Regions from separate parts of the Paenibacillus sp. S-38 genome, predicted to be linked through region 2. Evidence: riboswitches for the same ligand, from Rfam matches in the RefSeq annotation. Region 2 holds a riboswitch; the other holds the start of a gene.
What was found. A riboswitch is a leader RNA that binds a small molecule or an ion and turns the genes downstream of it on or off. The one in region 2 is predicted to bind ZMP and ZTP.

Region 1 (10,424 bases), 2.7 Mb from region 2:
GCGATGCGCGGCGAGACCCTGAACAGCGATTCGCTCAGCGAGGTGTACGAGGACCTTTACAAGACCTACTACGGCGACGTGCTCGAGCTCAACCCCGAGGTCAAATACGGCTGGGCCCGCATCCCGCACTTCTACAACGCGTTCTACGTCTACAAGTATGCGACCGGCTATGCGTCGGCGTTCCATCTGGCCTCCCGCATCTTCGACGGGGATGCCGAAACGGTGCGGACGTACCTGGAGTTCCTGAAGTCCGGCCGCTCGGAGTACCCGCTCGAGCTTCTGCGCCGCACCGGCGTGGATCTGCTCCAGCCCGAGCCGATCCAGGGGGCCATGGAGGCGTTCGCCGGGATCGTGAAGGAATTCGAGAGCACCTTCTGAGTGCAGCCTGAAATAAAAAAAGCCAAGCTTCCTCTCCGCCGCGGAGAAGGGGCTTGGCTTTTTTGAGATCGTCAGCAAGACGGACCGCTTCGGTCAGCACGCATCGTCTCATCAGGGAAATGTGAGCCTGTTGTCGCCGGACTGCGTGATACAATGGGAGGCAAATGGGCTGATCATACCAGTTTAGAATCGACAGAGTGGGAGTTTCTGCGCCATGTGGGATTGTCACTCGGGGTGCCCGATACGGCCATTCTGCGTGAGGACCAGGCGGCTCATACATTCGATAACGCCCGCTTGTCCCGGGAAGTACTGCAGCAGGCAGGCATTCATCCCCGGAGCTTCACGCTCGTCTGCAAAAACTACCATGCGCGAGGAGCTCTGCTGACGTATCAGCTTCATTTTCCCAGGGAGACAGTCTTCCATGTGAGTCCGGTCGTTGACAACACCGGGATTACCAAGGAGAATTGGCATCTGGAAGAATCAAAGATCCACTGCGTCATGAACGAGCTCGAGAAGGTCGGAACGTATTTCCGCCCTCATATTCTCCGCAGTTCCATGTGAAGCAGAGGAAAGGGCCGGCCGGCACCGTCGAGCTCGGAACGGCCTCTCTGTACGAATCCATACCGCTTGTAGAACGCACATGCGCCATCGTTTTGTTCGTTGACATCTACTTGCAAAGAGCCGCCATGCATGCTTTCCACATGCCGGATTAACCGGCTGCCCATCCCCTGGCCATGATACGCCGGATCGATGAACAGCATCTCGATCTTGGTCCCATCCAGCCCGATGAATCCGGTCGGCGTCTGATGGTCCCACAGGGCCAACCAGATTTCAACCTCTCGCAGGGCACCGCCCCGAACGATTCCATGGTAGAATTCCAAATCCACTTCGGTCAGAAAGGTATGCGTCTGCCGGACAGCCCGGTACCAGATATCCACGAGCTGATCATGAAATTTTTCTTGATAAGGGATAATGTCGATTGTCATGACAAGTCCTCCTGTACTTTTGTTGATCGTTGATCGCAGATTGCAGACGACCCTCGGTTTCATGTTACCAGACACTAAGCCCAGTTCGATGATCGTTATCCTCGGTGATATATGCGAGCGACTCTACTCCGTTGAACCGGGCATTCTCGTACAGCCGCTCGAGCTGCACTTGATCTTTGCAATAGACAGCAGCATAGATGCTGTCGACAATGAGGAAAATCAGGGCGCATTCACTTTTCATAAACTCCTCAAATGTACAAAAGGTTGAGATCGCCTTCCCCTTTGGAAAGGCCTTCAAATCCGCGAAGATGACATACTGCGGGAACTCCCTCTGGATGATATTATTCAGCATCTCACCTTCCATCTGCATGACATGTCCGTCAAACATCTCGATGAGGTTCCCGTCCACAGCCTGATACATCTCCGCAGCGCCGATCCTCCACGTGTATGCGGAGCAGTCGACTGGCTGTAACATCCGCGCTAACCATCGGTCATACTCATTGGGAATAAGAAAACGGATCCCCCGCTTCATCCGTGGACCCTCCTTCTTGCTGCCCCCCTATTCTACCACTCTTCTAATATATGGTAGAATAGTCAAGGTAAATACGAATAAGGAGCCTCTTACGTCATGTGGAAAAAATCAACTTTGGCTGTTCTGCTGGGGATCAGCCTTTCACTGTCCGCAGCCCTACCCGGCAGTGCCTCGGAATATGCGGATACCCCTACGCTGCCTGCGGACGGCGACCATATTCCGAAGTCCGTAACACTGCTCAAGGAAACGCCTTACTATGCGATCCCGAATGTGCTTCTGAATCAGCCGGAAGGGGCTTTCTCCCCGCAGACGGTGGAGATTATAGAAGCCGAGGCCCACTGGGCGGCCTTCCCCAACTGGTGGAAAATTCGTACGGTCTTCGGCGACCGGTGGATTAAGACGGAGCCCGGGACGTTCGAAGTGCCTCTGCCAAGCAAGCTTACGCTCCTTCAGGACACCCCGATCTATGCCAAAGCCGACGAGCGCCTGAAGCCCTCCGCCGTTCTGTCACCCCAGGAAGTCAGCGTTGCCGGTGCCGAAAAAAGGTGGTTCTACAGCGCACTGAATGACGAGAACGAGCAGAAATGGATCCAGATCCAGACCTCCTGGCTTGGCCCCCAATGGATCCGTCTGCCGATGAAACAAATTGGATCGCTGAAGCGCAGTTCCGGGAGTAAATTTTATCGAATCACGCAGCTGTCTACCCTTCCTCCCATGCTGGAAGTACTCGGCACCAGTGCTCCCTCGAGTGAAGTAAGAAACAGCATTCTGACAGAAACCGGTGAATTCGTCACCCCGCTTGGCAGCTTTTATGAGGTGGAAACGAGCGAGGGCAGAAGATGGACGCGGACTCCCGGTCAGGTAATCACTGTGTCGGACGAGACGATCACCCGAAGCAAGCCGGCCGCTCTCTATCCGCTGCCTAGTCTGGACAGCGGCGAGCCTGTATTGGCTGCCCCCCAAACCTTGAACGTTTCGGAGAAACTCGAAGGGGATCCGGTGCATTACTACGACGGAGGCTGGTATCATGTGAAGGCTGCCGAGGGCGAGGGCTGGTTCAATGCCCGGTTCTCGGAGCCGGAAGACTCTAAGCCCGTAATGGCGGAGATTGACCTGCGAACGGACAAGACCCCTCTGTATCTCTATCCCGACAGCTCCCTTCTGCTGCACAATGGGGTACTGAGTCCCCAGACGGTACGAGCGACAGCTTCCTGGGATGCTCCGAACGGTGTACGCTGGTTCCGGATTTCGACCTTCCTGGGGGACGCCTGGCTTGAACTCAACCCGCTTCAAGACCGTTATCTCCCGGCCGGGCGCGAACAGGATCCGCAGATCTACGGAGAGAAGAGATATCAAGGCTACTTTTATATGAACAATGGGGTACTGCCGCACGGAGAGGAGAAAGTGGGGGTTGAACGGCAAAATGAAATCTACTTTCGATCCTCCTTTTTGGCCCAAATGTATCACTTTACCGTCAGTGGACCCGATGCCGACAGCAGCTGGACCTTCACCCATGAGTCGGGCTATGCTTTCCGGGTGAAAGCCGGCGGGAAGAAGGCCGAGCTGTTCTGGAAAGGCCGGAATGCCGGAACCGCGCTTCTGTCCGCCGAGCCAGCCGTCTCCGTGGATCAGGAAGCGCCCGATCTCCGGCTCGACGATATGAGAGCCTTGTTCGGGGCTTCAACAGTGACCGCACCGGATCACAGCTGGGTGAGTCTCAGTTCCTCTGAGTATACATTGGGTGACTTCGAGCCGCCCGTCCGTATGGAAGGGAATGTGCTGAGGTTGTCGGTCCTGCTGTATGACATGGAACGCCCGGAAACCAATGAGTCGGCCAACCGGCTCAAGCTATACGTCATCGACCGCGATGCCGAGCGTTCCACGGCTTTGACAGCACAGAACAGCGCAAACCAAGAAAAACTGTTCTCCATGGCCCAAAACGTGGCTCTGTATGACCTGACAGCGCAAAAAACGCTGAAACCCGGCCTGAACCGCCTCACCGCCGTCTTCAAGGTAGGCGAACGGATCATCCATGAACAGGACTTCGAGGTGACGGCACAATAAGCTACAGAGGCTTCGATAACCGCTTCTTGCTTCAGTCTGTCTGTCCGCACGCTGTTAAGGATCCAACCAAACTAAGAAAAACGCCTGTCGGCGTCCTTTTAAGGAAGATGCGCGTTTATAAGAAATATAAGATAACGGGATCGGGCCCTGGCGTGACCGCCGGGAGGTGGCGGCCCAACTGTTCTTCAACCTGAACTGGCAGGATCCCTATTTCACCGCAGTCCATATGGGCAAGGTGCGGGAGAGTACGCCTGCCGGACGAATGGTTTCAACAGCAGCCCCAGCCGTCGGTGCTGAAAAGCCTGTTTACCTTAGGCGGGCGGCCGCGCTCCGCGACCTGCAGTTCAATACGGAAAGTGTGCGATTCAGCCTCCGCCTCTGGTGACCGATCGTATTGGCAGGACGTCGGAGCGTTCATTTTAAATAGCGGAAGTGAGGTATCTTATTGGGGGATTTCCCAGCATTTCCCGCAAAATAGCGGAACTCAAATGCCTTATATGGGGAAAAGGGGCCTGCAAACCACGCCGATCCTTAGGATAGCGCATCTGAGTTCCCTTATTTCGGGTAGGAACCATCGAAAAGTGGAAATAACGCACCGTACTTCCGCTATTTTCATAGACGGCTTGCGCGCCAGCAGAATCGTCTTGCGATATAGGAAAGCTTCAGCTTCGCTAAGCATATATCCTTTCTTATATCTTAAGCCAAAGGGCTGCCCATCCAAGGCAGCCCTTCTTTTTGCCCCCACCCCGGTTACCGCACCCCCATCGCCCGTTCCGCCGCTTCCACCGTATGCTTCAGCAGCATGGCGATCGTCACGGGCCCTACGCCGGCCGGAACCGGCGTAATGGCGGATGCGTTCCTGCACGCCGCTTCATAATTGACGTCGCCGACATTGCCCGGATTGTAGCCTGCATCGAGTACTACGGCGCCCGGCTTGATCCACTCTCCCTGGATGAAGCGCGGCTTCCCCACCGCCGCCACCACGATATCCCCCAGGGCCACCATCTCGGCGAGGTTCGCAGTCTTGGAATGGCAGACCGTCACGGTCGCGTTCCGGTTAAGGAGCATCGCGGATACGGGCTTGCCCAGAATGGGGCTCCTTCCGATGACCACCGCATGCTTGCCTTCGATCCCGATGCCGTAATCATCGAGGATCGCCAGGATCGCAGCAGGGGTACAGGATGGATACGCCGCTGCACCGAAAACATTCATGGCATAGCCCAGCATCGTCACCCCGTCCACGTCCTTGCCGATCGCAATCGCATCGAAGGCCGCCCGCTCATCGATATGCGCGGGCACCGGATGCTGCAGAAGAATGCCGTGCACGGCAGGGTCTTCGTTCAGACGGCTGATGACGCCAAGCAGCTCCTCTGTCGTTGTCGTGCCGGGAAGCTCCACCCGGATGGACTCGATGCCGAGCCGCCGGCAGGCATTTCCCTTCATTTTCACATACGTCGCCGACGCAGGATCGCTGCCGACCAGGATGGTCGCCAGGCAGGGACTACTCCCCCGCTCCTTCAGCCGCCCCACACGCTCCGCCAGCCTTGCTTTGATGCCTGCCGCCACACGGCTGCCATCCAGCACAATAGGTTCCCTCATGTTCATACCGCTCCTTCGCTTGGAGATATAAACAAAAAGAGGCAAGGGAATCTTCTCTCCCTTACCTCTGCCCAGGCGTACGGCTCGTATATCCGTGTGCTTCCTCATGGTTCCCCATGCTCCGCCAGTCACACACAGCGATCAGTTTCTATCATTGTACATGATTCGCTGCCAATTCATCAACTGCCGCTTGTATCGTTCTAACGTTCAGCCCGAGATCTGCAGCACCAGCTTCCCCACCGTGCTCTTCCCCTCAAGAAGCTCGTGTGCCTCGGAAGCCTTCTCGAGCGGGTACACGCCGAACACCTCCGAACGGATCACGCCGTCCGCCAGCAGGCCGAGCGCGGCCTTCGCCGCCTCTCCCACCTCTGAAGAGGCATACTCACTGTAGCCGCCGATGTTGAAGCCGATCAGCGATCGGTTCGCAAGCCAGGCCTCCGTCATGGACTGCGGGACGTCCCCCGCTCCGCTGGCATTGCCGAGCAGCACGAGCTGACCCAAGGGACGCAGCAGCTCCTGACTGGCCCGGCGCATCTCCCCGCCTACGGGGTCCAGCACCAGATCCAGGCCGCGGAAGCCTTCCTTCCGGCGCAGCTCTTCCGCGAAGCTTGCCCGCAGGAACAGCTCGTCGTAGCCCAGCGATGCGGCCAGCTCGACCTTCTGCGCGCCGCCGACCGTGCCGTAGACCCGGCCTGCGCCCAAATGCCGGGCAAGCTGCCCAAGGAAGCTGCCGAGTCCGCCCGCTGCACCATGGACGAGCACATGGTCCCCTGGACGCATCCTCGCCACCTGGCCAAGGGCCATACACGCTGTCGTCAGGTTGACGATGCTCGCTGCGGCCGTGCACAGGTCGAGCCCGGCCAGGGGACCTTCAAGCGGTATCGTCAGCTCCGGCCGGGTGACGGCAACGGAAGCGTAACCCCCCAGCTCGGTCAAGGTCATGGCAGCTACAGGCTGCCCCACCCGGAACCCCTGCACGCCTTCGCCGATGGCCCTGACATAACCGGATACCTCCAGGCCGGGAACGACCGGGAAAGGCAGCAGCTCCCCGAGATCCCCCCGCCTCAGGAGGACATCCACATATCCTACGCCTGCATACACGACGTCCACCGTCAGTCTTCCCGGAGGCGGCTGAAGGTTCGGCAGCTCCTTCACCGTCAGTTCCTCGGCCCCCATCGGCCGGTCAATTACTACTGTTTTCATCACCTGTAACACCCTCTCTGATTTCGTTAATAAGCTTAGTTTAGACGGATCCGGAGAGGGGAGCCACAGTATGTTTATGCTAGTAAAAGCAGTACCAGGCAGCCGTTCATCCACCGGTACCGCCCAGCAGGTGCAGCAGATTCGATTCGGTCTCCGTCCCCGTGACCGGGGTGTATATGCAGCAGTGCACATCCGTTCTGCCGTTCAGGCTGCCGAAGGAATGGATCTCGAAGAGAAGCTCCCCGGCACGCGGGTCGTTCAGCTCCACGCGGGCGGTTTTCTTCAGCTGAATGTCATGCCGGCTCCAGAGCGTATCGAACACCGGGCACTTCCTGCAAAGCCGCTTCACCGTCTCCCCGAACCACGGGTCCTCCCGGTGCTTGTCGTAGTAAGAGCGGAATACCGCGACGGAATACCGGGCGAATGCCTCCCAGTTCACCATGCGGGCCCGAAGGCTCTCATCCTCGAAGAGCAGCCGGATCATCACGCGGTCGTGAGCCTCCATGGACGCAAAGTCCGCAAGCACCATCCCCGCCGCCCGGTTCCAAGCCAGCACTTCCGTCCGGTCGCTGCTGATAAAAGAAGGGTACGGGAGCCGGTCGATAATCCGCTGCCATTCAGGGCAGATCTCCGTCTCCCTGGAGACAGGGGTTTCGGAGGCCTCCGGGGAAGCAAGCCGGAGAAGGTGCGTCATCTCATCCCCGCTGAGCTGCAGGGCCCGGCCGATGCCTTCGATGACCTCCCGCGACGCGGTCACTTCACGCCCCTGTTCGAGCCAAGTGTAGTACGTGGCGCTCACCCCCGCCAGATAAGCCACCTCTTCCCTGCGCAGCCCAGGCGTTCTCCGGCGTCCGTACGAACCGGTGATGCCGGCCTGCTCCGGCTGCAGACGCTCCCTCCTGGATTTGAGAAATTCGCCCAGAATTTTCGCCCTGCTTCCGGCTTCCTCTGCTTTCAACGCTGCTTCTCTGCCTGCCATCCTGCCTCACCCGCGCTTTCTTCCTTTTTCTCCTATTGTAACGTCTTCGGGGCTCCGAATACCATACCCGAACACCTTAGGCGGCGATCGGAAGCAAGCAGTCATATCCCCTTCTTCCGAAGCGTAATATTACTAAAGGCAATAGAGCGAGAGCGAAGGAGGCTGCGTACTCATGGAATACATCCTACTCGGGCTGCTTGCGCTGCGCGGGCAGACGATCTACGAGCTCAGCAAGAATATGAAAAATACCGTCGCCCTCTCCTACAGCGACAGCCTCGGAGGCATCCAGGCGGCGCTGAAGAAGCTGATGGACAAGGAATGGATCTCCTGCAGCGAGATGGTGGAGCGCGGCAAGCTCAAGAAGGTATACTCCATCGAAGCGCCGGGCCGCGAGCAGCTGCTCGATTGGCTGCGCTCGCCGATCCCGATCGACAAGCTGAAGGACCTGGCGGTGGCGCGGCTGTTTTTCCTCGGACTGCTTCCCGCCTCCGACTGCGCCAAGGTCATCGAAGGGTACACGGTATCCCTTACGGAGATGCACCGGCACCTGACCGCGCTGGAGATTCAGGCGAGCCTGATGGAGCCCGGAATCCCGGAGGAGAAGCGGGAGATCTACCGCTGGCAGCTGCTCTCGCTCCGGTACAGCGTAGACCAATATGCATTCGGCGCAAAGTGGTACTCGGAGCTGCTGAAGAACATGACAGAAGGAGGCGGGCCAAGCGATGGGAATCTCCACGGAGCATAAAGTACTGCAGACGGACGAGGCGCAGGTTCACTACTATGTCACGGGGCAGCCCGGCGGGGAGCTGCTGATGTGCCTGCACCCGGCGTTCGGGGACCACCGCTGCTTTGACGGGCAGCTCGCTCACTTCGCCGGACACTGCCGGGTGGTGACGGTCGATCTGCTCGGACACGGCCGCACCCAGGTGTACGATGCGGGGCTGGGCCTGGATGCGGCGGCCAGCCATCTGCTCGGTATTCTGGCGGAAGAGAAAGCGGACCGATGCCATCTTCTGGGCGTGTCGATGGGCTCGCTGCTGGCGCAGGCCTTCGCCTGCCAGTACCCGGACAAGGTGAAGTCCCTCATCTCCGTCGGCGGCTATTCGATCCGGGAGGAGCATCCGGAGATTGTTAAGGCCCAGCGGGCCGAAATGCTCAAGTGGCTGCTCATGGGCATTCTCTCCATGAACCGTTTCCGCCGCTACCTGGCTTCGGTCACTGTGATCCGTCCCGAGCAGCAGGAGCTCTACTATGAGATGGCCTGTGCGTTCAGCCGCCGTTCCTTCCGGGTCATGTCCGGACTGCGTCATCTGCCCGGCATCGCTGCAGGGAAGGTGAGCGCGGTTCCGCTGCTGCTTGTCTGCGGAGACCGGGACCTGCCCTTGGTCAAAGAAGCTTCGATCCGCTGGCAGGAGCGGGAGCCCCAGAGCACCTATGTGGAGCTGGAGGATGCGGGTCACTGCGCCAATATGGACCGTCCGGAAGCTTTTAACGAAGTGCTGGCTGCCTTTTTGAGGAGGGGCGTTTGCGGGTAAGAAGGGATAAACGTGCCCATAGGCAGGAAGGAGCAAGGAAAATGAGCGGAAGCCGCGGGGAGACCAAGCGGGAGGCCGAACCGGCCAGAACGGCACGCAAGGCAGCCATGGTTACGGGGGCGAGCAGCGGGATCGGCAAAGGGATTTGTCACGTGCTGGCACGAGCGGGATACCATATCTCCACCGTGTACAAGTCCAATGAACTCGGCATCCAGGAGCTGGAGCAGACGGTAAAAGGGACTTACGGCCGCCAGTTCCATGCGGTGCAGGGGGATTTGTCCGACCCCGGCTTCGTGGAGCGGTATGCCGAGGAAGCGATCCGGGAGCTGGGCGAGGTGCACCTGCTCGTCAATAATGCAGGGGCCGGCTTCGGGAAGCACCTGTTCGAGATCGGGACGGAGGAGATGCTCTCGTTCATCAACATCGATTTTGTCGCGCCGGTGCTGCTCATGAAGCACGCCGGCCGGCATATGAAGGAGAAGGGCATCCGGGGGAGCCTGATCAATATCACCTCCACGCGGGCCGAGCGGGCCTATCCGCATGACTCGCTGTACGGCGGGATGAAGGCGGGCCTGCGGCGAGCGGCGGAGTCCATCGCGATCGAGCTGGCGATGCACGGCATCCGCGTGAACAATGTGGCCCCCGGGGCGACCGAGATCGAACGCGGCAGCGCGGCGTATTACGACAAGCTCGGGGAGAAGATCCCGCTGCGGCGGGTCGGCAAGCCGGAGGACATCGGGGAGGCCGTGCTGTGGCTTGCCTCCGACGCGGCCTCCTATATCACCGGCGCCACGCTGAAGGTGGACGGCGGCCTCATCCTGCCCGGGATGCCGGAGAAGGATGACGAGACGGCGAAGTATTACGGCTGGGAGCCTGTCCGGGCGGAGCGGTAGAAACCGGCGGGCGCCGCTGCACGGCGGTTCCGGGCAGGTGACTGCGGAGGCTTCGCTGCGCAGGGGCTGCGGCCGCGCAGGTTGGAGGCGGGATCGGGATCGGGTCCGGAAGGGTTAAACTTGCGATAGGGGAACTGAGATTCGCTATGGAGACGAACGCCCCCGTTTTCCGCTCAAAAGGCGGGCCATAACGCATCGGAGTTCCGCTATCTTCCGGAAAATCATGGGAAATGCCCCAATAAGGAATCCTAGTTC
Region 2 (10,424 bases):
TGAACGGAAGACCGAGCATGTTGCCGACGAAGATAAACATAATGAGCGTTAATCCGAGGGCCAAGAACGGCTTCCCATGCTTTGAACCCAAGGTGCTGCCGAGAATTCCCTCGACAAACTCAATCACCCACTCCATGAAATTCTGCATCTTGGAAATGTTGGTGACCGACGCATTTTTTGCACCGGCTACGGCAATCAGCAGCACAACAATACTCGTAACGATAATCATAAGAAGCGCCGACAAATCGAGATGGAAACCGAAAATTTCAATGACTGGTGCTAAGTGTCCCATGTTTTCCTTTTTCACCCCTTTCAAAGAGAGCTATTTGTTGGCTTTCCTGATAGAAATAAAACCCAATACAAGTGTTACCAATTGAGTGAAAAAGTATCCTGCAACGGTCGTGGGAAGCGAGACGAATTCCGGATATCGATTGGCCAGTAGTCCTGCCATCGTAGCGATAGCCGCCCTTGTCATGAATCCCATATTCGCCTTTCTCGCCGGCGGAGGCCCGTCTCCTTCCGACCCTGTTACTCTCCGGATCTTCCATGCCAGGTATCTTGCGTTAATGATGCTCACAGTCGCTCCCAGCATGAGACCTGCAAAGTAGGGTCTGTAACCTTCAAGCAGAGCCCAGCCAACCAAACAAAAAGACAAAAAAAAGAGAAAGGTGTTTTGAACCGTTTTCAGATGGGCTGAAAAATCATCCATCAGAGCCCTCCGGTAAACTTAATAAGTAGATAGATGGATGCAACTGCAGCTGCGAATCCCAGCATGACGCCGCCGAGAACCCACATCTGCCCTCCTCCCATGAATCCGCTGAACAACTCCCCTATCCAATACCCGGCACCTACGCATACCGCAAGATCAATCCCGATCGCGCTGGTTAGAGCAACCGCACGCCAGGGATTATCCTTCTTCGGATCTGGTTGCTTCATTCGCTTCCTCCTGAGAATCCTCATATATTGTATCGGAGTAAAGTAAGATTTGTCAATTCACTTTCCATGCTGCGGAACCACCTCAACTACCTCAAAAACCCAGATGTATCAAGGTTTTTCGCGATTCCAAACCGCACAGTGCAACTGTACGCTGTGACGTTTGTCATGATATTGTCACGGATTGAACGGCTCCGGTCTCTGGGGCGCATGCCCGAAGTGATAGAGGATCGCCTCAACGATACGTTCCGAAGCCTTCCCGTCCCCGTAAGGGTTGGCCGAACGGCTCATTCGTTCATACAGCACCTGATCGCTGAGGAGGGCGCTGGCCCTGCTGAACACCTTCTCTTCGTCCGTCCCGACAAGCTCCAGAGTCCCTGCCTCAATCCCCTCCGGACGTTCGGTCGTCTCCCGCAGGACGAGAACCGGCACACCAAAGGATGGCGCTTCTTCCTGCAGCCCGCCGGAGTCCGTGAGGATAAGATGCGCATGACGGTAGAAATTGTGGAATTCGAACACATCGAGAGGTTCGATGAGTTTGATCCGCTCGTGACCGCTGAGCATCTCGTAGGCCGGTTCCTTAACGGCCGGACTTGGATGTACGGCGTATACGATCGCAATATCGTCGAACGCATCGGCAAGACGGCGGACGGCCCGGAAGATCTGGCGGTGCGGCTCGCCCTGCGATTCCCGGCGGTGGGCGGTCATCATCACGAGGCGCTTCCCCTTCGCCCAGTCGAGCACTTCATGCTGGAACTCGTCCTGCACGGTGTACTGGAATACGTCGGTTACCGTATTGCCTGTAACGAAGATGCGGTCTTCCGGTTTATTCTCCTTGCGCAGGTTACCCGCAGACCAGTTCGTCGGGGCAAAGTGCAGGTCGGCCAGCACACCGGTCAGCTGCCGATTCATCTCTTCCGGATAGGGGGACATCTTGTTCCAAGTGCGCAGACCTGCCTCAACATGACCTACCTGAATCTGCTGCAGGAATGCGGCGTAGCTTGCCAGGAATGTGGTCAGCGTATCGCCGTGCACCAGGATCAGATCAGGCTTTTCCTGCTGGAATACCGGGTCGAGCCCCTGCAGTACGCGGATCGTAATCTCGTTGAGCGTCTGGCGGTCTTTCATGACATCAAGGTCATAGTCAGGCTTAATCTTGAAAATGTCGAGCACTTGATCAAGCATCTGACGGTGCTGCGCGGTCACGCATACAAGCGATTCAATATGATCCGGATGCTTCTCGAGCTCTTTCACGAGAGGTGCCATTTTGATGGCCTCGGGACGCGTTCCGAAGATCGTAATTACCTTGGTCTTCTTCATAAAAGGTATTTCTCCTCTCACCTATCTCCGTATTACTTCGTGCCGAATAACCGGTCTCCTGCATCTCCAAGGCCCGGAACGATGTAACCGTGGTCATTCAAATAATCGTCAATGGCAGCCACATACAGGTCCACATCAGGGTGTGCCTCCTGTACGGCTTGTACGCCCTCTGGCGCCGCGATCAGGCACATCAGCTTCATCTGGGTGCACCCCCGGTTCTTGAGCGCTGTAATGGCAGCGTTCGCCGAGCCGCCCGTAGCCAGCATCGGGTCGATCACAATGAGCTCCCGCTCCAGCACGTCCGTCGGCAGCTTCGCATAATACTCCACGGGCTCCAGCGTCTCCGGATCGCGGTACAGTCCGATATGCCCTACCTTTGCTGCAGGAACGAGCTTCAGGATGCCGTCCACCATGCCAAGGCCCGCACGCAGGATGGGAATCAACCCCAGCATGCGGCCCGAAATGACCCGGCACTCTGCCATCGTCACCGGCGTCTTGACCTGGACCTTCTCCAGCGGGATATCTCTCGTAATCTCATAGGCCATCAGTGTGGCCACTTCATCGACCAGCTCCCGGAAGTCCTTCGTGGTCGTGTTCTCATCCCTTATGTAGGTCAGCTTGTGCTGAATCAGCGGATGATCGCAAATGTAAACTTTTCCCATATTGTTTCTCCCTGTCTTCACCAAAATCACTAAGCGCAATCGTACTCTGTCGTTTCCTTGGGTGCCGCGCCAAATCCTGTCTATTATACCACAACCGTCCGTACTTATCCCAGCAGCGATATTCACCAAGCCAGTGTGCCACGTGGAACAAAAAAAGCCGGCGTTTCCCCCGAAGGAGATTCGCCGGCATGAGCCGATATCTGGTCTTAGTAGCCGAGACCCGCATACAGCGGGAACTGAGCTGTGAGGTCTTTGACCATGCCGCGCACCTTCTCGTGAACCGCTTCGTCGGAAGGGTTCTTGAGGGTGAGGGAGATGATCTTAGCGATCGTCTTCATCGCTTCCTGGTCCATACCGCGGGAGGTTGCGGCAGGCGTACCTACACGGATACCGCTTGTTACAAACGGAGACGTAGGATCGAACGGAATGGCGTTCTTGTTGACCGTTACGCCTACTTCGTCGAGCAGGTGCTCGGCGTCTTTACCGCTGATGTTCAGGTTGCGCAGGTCGATCAGCATCAGGTGGTTGTCCGTACCGCCGGATACGAGGTTGATGCCTTCCGCCGTCAGAGCTTCCGACAGCGCCTTCGCATTATCTACCACGTTCTGCGCGTAGGTCTTGAACTCCGGCTGCAGCGCTTCGCCGAAGGCCACGGCTTTGGCCGCGATCACGTGCATCAGAGGGCCGCCCTGGGAGCCCGGGAAGACCGCTTTGTCAATGGCTGCCGCCCAAGGCTTGCGGCACAGGATCATACCGCCGCGCGGGCCGCGGAGCGTCTTGTGCGTCGTTGTCGTAACGAAGTGGGCGTGAGGCACCGGATTCGGGTGCAGGCCAGCCGCTACGAGGCCCGCGATATGAGCCATGTCGACCATGAACAGCGCACCCACATCATTGGCGATGGAAGCGAGTGCTTCGAAGTCGATCGTACGCGGATAAGCGGAAGCACCGGCCACGATGAGACGCGGCTTGTGTTTGAACGCCGCTTTGCGGACATCGTCATAGTCGATGCGGGAATCCTTCTCCGTAACGCCGTAAGCGACGAAGTTGTACAGAATACCGGAGGCGTTCACCGGGGAACCGTGCGTCAAGTGGCCGCCGTGCGCCAGGTTCATGCCCAGGATCGTCTCGCCTGGCTTCACCGCAGCGAGGTAGACCGCCATGTTGGCTTGTGCGCCGGAGTGCGGCTGCACGTTCGCATGCTCGGCGCCGAACAATTCCTTCGCGCGGTCGCGTGCGATATCTTCCACGATGTCGACATATTCACAGCCGCCATAGTAGCGCTTGTGCGGGTAGCCTTCGGCGTACTTGTTCGTCAGGACCGTGCCCATTGCCTGCAGTACCGCTTCGGAGACGAAGTTCTCGGAAGCGATCAGTTCGATTTTGTCACGCTGGCGGCCGAGCTCGAGGTTCATCGCCTCAATGATTTTGGGGTCTTGTTTGCGCAGTTGTTCCATGGTGAAATTCCTCCCTAAATTGGTTTTCAAACAATCTGTTTCCAGTTCAACAATAAAATCCATCATCTATACCTAACAGTTCACCGGATGATCCGGTTATCTGCAGTTGTCGTTCACCTGCGGGGCTTCCGCCGTATAGACGGCTCTTGCACCGCCGATCAGCTTCGGCCGGGTAAAGGCCATCGTCACATGCGCATCGCCGAGCTGCCGGATGGAGGGCCTGACGGGCACCGCCACACGCTTCAGATGCATGCCGATCATCGTATCGCCGATATCGATGCCCGCGTGCGCCTGAACCGCCTCGACCACCACCGCCTGGGGCAGATGCCGATAGGCGTAGGCCGCCATGGATCCGCCAGCCCGCGGAGCAGGCACAACGCTGACTTCCTCGAGCCCGTACCGCTCGGCGGCCTCCCGCTCCAGAACCAAGGCACGGTTCAGGTGCTCGCAGCATTGGTAGACCGGATAGAATCCGACCTCCGCCCGGACCGCTTCCACGGCCGCAAAAATCCGCTCGGCCACTTCACCGCTCCCCGCCGTACCGATCCGGTGCCCGAGCACTTCGCTGGTGCTTGTCCCGATCACCAGCAGCTGCCCGGGCTTCACGCCGCCCGCCTGAACCAGCTCCCGAAGAATCTGCTCCACCTGCGGGCGCAGGTCGGTCAGAAGGGATGCTCCGCCATGTTCCTGCACTGCCGAATGCTCCTCTGTCATCTGATCCCGTCCTCTCTCTCGTGCGGACCGTCGGTCAATTAAGGATGCAGAGCGTACTTCTCTTCAATCGCTCTGACCTTGTCAAGACGCTTCTGATGACGTTCGCCGTGCGAGAACTCAGTCTCGAGCCAGATCTTCACGATCTCCTGCGCCACGCCGGGCCCTACCACCCGCTCACCGAGCGTCAGCACATTCGTATCGTTGTGCTCGCGGGTCGCTTTCGCCGTGAACAAGTCGTGCACCAGTGCACAGCGGATGCCGGGCACTTTGTTGGCGGCGATCGTCATGCCGATCCCGGTCCCGCAGATCAGAATCCCCTTATCCGCTTCACCGGATACGACTTTGTCGCACACTTCAATCGCGTAGTCCGGATAGTCCACCGAATCGCCGCAGGAGCACCCGAAATCCTCCACCTCATGGCCCAGCGCTTCAAGGAACGGCTTCAGCTCGTCCTTCAGCCGGTATCCCGCGTGGTCTGCACCCATTGCAATTTTCATCCTTCGTCGCCTCCTCGCTTTGATCCCATCTATTATACCGCACTCCCGCCGCAAAAAGAAAAAGAGCCGGACGCATGCGGAAATCCGCTTCATGCGCAGCTCTTTGCCCAGGCGACCGGCCGTATGTCCCGATGCTCCACTGTGGTTGATCCCACTCGTCGCCAGTTACATCGGAGTCCTTCATGTCTACTTTATCATAGCTTAAACTTCGGGTGGCTGTAAAGCCTATTTTGGAGGAAAGCCCCCATCTTCACTTCACGAATGCTCCGGATTCGGCGGTTATTGACCCGACTTGAGCTTAGCGGCCAGCTTCCGCAGGCAGTCCTCAATCTCTTGGGCGCAGGCCTCGTACAAACGGAGCGGACCGCCGTAAGGATCGGCAATATCGGGGCTCGGCAGCTCCTGCTGCAGCATACGAACACGCGCACGTTCCTCTTCGGTAACCTCGCCGGAGAGCGCCTGCTTGAGCTGCAGCTCGGTCACAAGGCTCTCCACCTCAGCGAGCTTGCCTGCCGATTCGGCATCATCCTGCACATACTCTTTGAGCGTATGCACTTTGTCTACGGCCTCCGGATACAGCTGGATCGTATGCCGTTTGTGGCTGGAAGTCATCGTCAGGATGAGATCCGCCCAATCGACAGCCGACTGGTTCAGGTAGGTGGAAGCGGAAGGCGCAGGGCAGCCCCTCGCTTCAAGCACGGAAGCAGCATGGCCGGATGCCGGCGTTCCCTCCATGGCCGCCACTCCCGCCGACCGCACTTCCAGCCCCGTCAGTCCCTCATCCGCTGCAACCCTGCGCATCAACCCTTCCGCCATCGGGCTTCGGCACGTATTGCCGGTACAAACGAACAAAATCCGCTTCATGCGTCTCCCCGCCTTTTTCGTCTATTGTCAGAGATTTGCAATTCAGTATTCGGTAGTAGAACCTTTCTCCTCTATTGTACCTCAAAACGAGGCAACATCCAAAAGGCTGCTGACGCCCTGCCGTTCCCGGGGGAGGGTCACAGCAGAAACTTCAGGCCGAATGCCATTAAGATGACTCCGCCCAGCATCTCCCCGTACTCCCCGATCCATTGGCCCACATGCCGGCCGAGCAGCAGACCGATGACCGACATCAGGCCGCCCGCCGCACCGAACATGCCCACGGTCAGCAGTACATCGCCGGCGAACATGCCGAGCGATACCCCGACGGAGAAAGCATCAATGCTGACGCTCAGTGAGAACAGCAGCAGACCGACCAGGGACCGGTGATCGTAAGAGCGTTCTTCGCCCGGATGAAGGGAGCTGTAGATCATATGCCCTCCGAGCAGAAGGAGGAGCAGGCCGCCGCACATCGTGGCCACTTTGCCGAGGAGCACCGAGATATAGCCGCCCATCCACATCCCTGCAAGAGGCATCAGAATATGGAAGAGCGCCGTTACGACACTCACCTTCAAAATATCCAGCTTGCGGATGCCTTTCATGCCTAGTCCTAGTCCTAGTGAAAGCGCGTCAAGCCCCAGAGCCAGAGCCATCAGCCCGATTGAAACGAATTGAGCCCACATGAGAGGCGATGACCATGCCATGCTTCCCCTACCCCCTGTCCCTATTCCTAACCATCCTATGCGGACAAGGGGGGATTCATGACAGGCAGGGCGGAAGACGGTCTGCAGCAAAAGATCCGTTATATGGTGAGGAGGTGTCCGCCGGCCGCTTTACGCAGGCGGTTCATCACCGCCTGGCCAATCCCCTCGTCCGGACAAGCCTCCGCGGCAATGAACGTCACACCGGCTTCATCGAAGCTCCTCAGGGCCGCGTACAGCTTCCGTGCAATGGAATCCGGATCCCCGAGCCTCCCGCAGACCGCTGCATGGTCAGCCTCAAAGTGGCGGGCATGCTCTTCATAGGTGAATACGCCCGTGCGTTCGCCCCGCTGCTTAGCCGCATCGAGTTCCCTCTGAATGCGCTCGCGAACGGCTGCTGGATCCTCCCCCTGTACAAGCACCATGGTCCCCTTGGGGGCGTAATGGGCATACTTCATGCCCGGTGCGCGCGGTGTCTCCGGCTCCGGCAGGCTTTCCGCATCAAGACCCGCCGAAGCGCCCACAACGGGGACATCCGGCAGCACTTCCTGCAGCTGGGCCTGCGTGACGCCGCCCGGACGCAGAATATGCAGCACTCCGCCGGCATATTCCACTACGGTAGACTCCAGGCCTACTCCGGCCTCACCGCCGTCCACAATTCCGCCGATGCGGCCGCCGAGGTCTTCAAGCACGTGGGACGCCCGGGTCGGGCTCGGCCGGCCGGACCGGTTCGCACTCGGTGCCGCCACCGGGCAGCCTGCGGCGGCGATCAGCGCCAGTGCCACCGGATGGTCCGGCATCCGCACGCCTACCGTGGACAAGCCGGCGGTGACGAGCGGCGACAGCACGCCGGACTTCACCGGGAGTACCACGGTGAGCGGCCCCGGCCAGAACGCATCGAGCAAACGCGAAACGGCCTCCTCCGGTGGAGCCGTAAGCTCCTCCAGCTGAGACCGGTCAGCAATATGCACAATGAGCGGATTGTCGGAGGGCCTTCCCTTGGCCGCGAACACGGCGGCAACCGCTTCCGTGCTGCGGGCATCGGCGCCGAGACCGTATACGGTTTCCGTGGGGAAAGCTACCGTCCCTCCCTTCCTCAGGAGGGAGGCTGCTTCGGCTAGTGCGGCGGGCACGGCCTCTTCCGCTTTGACTTTCCATGCTTTCGTTGTCATCCACATCATCCCACTTTGTATTCTCCGGAAGGAAGCATCGCTCAGCATGGAGCTTCAGGCGCCGAAGGAGGCCTTCCGGGTGATAATTATGCAAACCATGCACCGATCGTTTGGAGCAGGTCCCAGAGGAAGAATCGCACTTCAGGCTTGGCTGTAGCGGCGGCCACTTCGCCCTCCGTCTTTTTCACCGTATCCGAAGGTTTCTCCGACTTCTTCTCCGACTTCTTCTCCGGTTTCTTCTCCGGTTTCTTCTCCGGTTTCTTCTCGGCCGAAGCTTTCTTCCCGTCTTCTTCGCTTTGCGCCGGAGCCTCTTCCGCTTCGGCCGCATGTGCCGTGTTCTCCGGCTTCACGACCATTTCGGAATCAATGAAGCACAGGGGCGGGAACAGTACGCACCACCAGTTCTGTCCTTCGGCTGCCCCGATGGACACACGCAGCGCTTCGTACTCGCCGGCCGGATAAACTTCATTGCCGTACATCTTCGTTGGAAAAGGAACCCTGCCGAGTTCCACGTTATAAGCGTAATCAAAACCATTCTTCCGGAGGGTGCTGCCTACCACCTCACTCAGCTCGGGGAGATGGGCGCGGACTGCTTCGCGTGCTTCCTCGATCCCTTTCGGCTGGTCCACCCAGCCTTCCATCTCGGCCACAATGGCATCTCGCACTTCACGCTTGATCCACTGGTCAGCAGGGGCATCGGAGTTGGCCAGAATGCGCAGCCGGATGGACTCCTGCGGAATCGATTGTCCGACCGCTTCGCCGCCCTTCTCAGCCGCAGCTGCGGTAACGAGCATGACATTGGAGCGGTTCGACTCCCAGCAGGTCATCATCACCATAAAGGCAAACAGCAGATATCCATACCGTTTCCACGACACCCGTTTGACCATTGTAAGCAGCCCCTCTCGGAATCTATGACTCTATAAACATATAAGTTCTAGTAGTCATTATGACCCGATTGCGAGAGTTTATACTTCATAGACCACAAAATGATAGCAAACAGCCGCCATCCTGCTCTTCTTGGAATGGCGGCTGATCCTGCGATGCCCTCATGCTAGCTTCCCCTGCCGCTGCGGTAAGCGACCACATGCCGCTCGATGCCGGCAAGGTCCGGCACGACGAGCACGCCGTCCCAGTCGGCCGCCGCCTCGAGCAGCCGGCGCACTTCCGGAGCCTGCCCCTGGCCTACCTCGAAGCCGACCAGCCGCGGCACCGCCGGCAGCTGGAGCAGCTGCTGCGTCAGCCGCCGGTACGGCTCCAGGCCGTCGGGCCCGCCGTAGAGCGCGGTTCGCGGCTCGTACAGCCGCACCTCCGGCTGCAGGCCCGCCTCATCCGAATCCGGGATGTACGGCGGATTCGAGACGACCAGATCGAGCGCGATGCCCTGCTCGATCCACGGGAGGAGCAGATCCCCTTCCACGAAGGTGATCCGCTCCTCCACCCCGTGGCGCACGGCATTGGCCTGCGCCACATCCAGGGCTGCGCGCGAGATGTCCGAGGCCATCAGGCGCCACGAAGGGCACTGCGACGCCAGCGTAACCGCGATGGCGCCGCTGCCGGTGCCCACATCGGCCGCGAGCGGACCTTCTCCGCCCTCGCCGGGGCCCATCCACAGCTGCCTTCCGAGCCGGATGACGGCCTCGACCAGCAGCTCCGTCTCCGGCCGCGGGATCAGCACGGCCGGCGTCACCGTATAGGGGAGCCCGTAGAACTCCTGCTCCCCGATGATGTACTGCGCCGGCTCGCCCGCCGCCTTGCGCTCGAGCACGCGCTGCCACAGCGCCTCCCGCTCCGGCGGGAACGGCTCCGGCCAGCGGAGCAGCAGCCCGCTGCGGCTCTCGCCTAGCACATAGGCGAGCAGCAGCTCGCTGTTGGACCCGGGCTCGCGCACACCATGTGCCGCCAAAAAAGAAGAAGCCTCGGTATAGGCTTCACGTATGGTTCTTCGCCGCTCATCAAGCACCGGCGTATTCTCCTTTTTCCATCTGTTCCGTCTGCGCGGCGATCGTCAGGGCCGATACAATCTCTCCCATGTCGCCGTTCATGATCGAATCCAGACGGTGCAGCGTGAGACCAATCCGGTGATCGGTCACGCGGCTCTGCGGGAAGTTGT

Region 1: linked by a shared signal. The riboswitch ahead of ACP26L_RS12705 (bifunctional 5,10-methylenetetrahydrofolate dehydrogenase/5,10-methenyltetrahydrofolate cyclohydrolase) and the one ahead of rpiB (ribose 5-phosphate isomerase B) in region 2 are both predicted to bind ZMP and ZTP.

Annotation. Positions count from the first base shown of each region.
Region 1 covers NZ_CP187970.1:2,770,933-2,781,356, reverse strand. Annotated here, with positions in the region: gene pepF (oligoendopeptidase F) at 1-378, shown strand, start outside; gene ACP26L_RS12725 (YdcF family protein) at 532-939, shown strand; gene ACP26L_RS12720 (GNAT family N-acetyltransferase) at 915-1,364, opposite strand; gene ACP26L_RS12715 (DUF2691 family protein) at 1,429-1,896, opposite strand; gene ACP26L_RS12710 (hypothetical protein) at 1,993-3,960, shown strand; gene ACP26L_RS12705 (bifunctional 5,10-methylenetetrahydrofolate dehydrogenase/5,10-methenyltetrahydrofolate cyclohydrolase) at 4,711-5,559, opposite strand; ZMP/ZTP riboswitch at 5,622-5,701, opposite strand; gene ACP26L_RS12700 (quinone oxidoreductase family protein) at 5,767-6,762, opposite strand; gene ACP26L_RS12695 (helix-turn-helix transcriptional regulator) at 6,869-7,741, opposite strand; gene ACP26L_RS12690 (PadR family transcriptional regulator) at 7,914-8,486, shown strand; gene ACP26L_RS12685 (alpha/beta fold hydrolase) at 8,464-9,276, shown strand; gene ACP26L_RS12680 (SDR family NAD(P)-dependent oxidoreductase) at 9,318-10,169, shown strand.
Region 2 covers NZ_CP187970.1:35,058-45,481, reverse strand. Annotated here, with positions in the region: gene atpB (F0F1 ATP synthase subunit A) at 1-292, opposite strand, end outside; gene ACP26L_RS00240 (ATP synthase subunit I) at 323-709, opposite strand; gene ACP26L_RS00235 (AtpZ/AtpI family protein) at 709-936, opposite strand; gene wecB (non-hydrolyzing UDP-N-acetylglucosamine 2-epimerase) at 1,111-2,253, opposite strand; gene upp (uracil phosphoribosyltransferase) at 2,286-2,915, opposite strand; gene glyA (serine hydroxymethyltransferase) at 3,122-4,369, opposite strand; gene ACP26L_RS00215 (TIGR01440 family protein) at 4,466-5,083, opposite strand; gene rpiB (ribose 5-phosphate isomerase B) at 5,122-5,580, opposite strand; ZMP/ZTP riboswitch at 5,679-5,759, opposite strand; gene ACP26L_RS00205 (low molecular weight protein arginine phosphatase) at 5,860-6,444, opposite strand; gene ACP26L_RS00200 (manganese efflux pump MntP family protein) at 6,582-7,145, opposite strand; gene ACP26L_RS00195 (L-threonylcarbamoyladenylate synthase) at 7,244-8,323, opposite strand; gene spoIIR (stage II sporulation protein R) at 8,401-9,201, opposite strand; gene prmC (peptide chain release factor N(5)-glutamine methyltransferase) at 9,366-10,274, opposite strand; gene prfA (peptide chain release factor 1) at 10,267-10,424, opposite strand, start outside.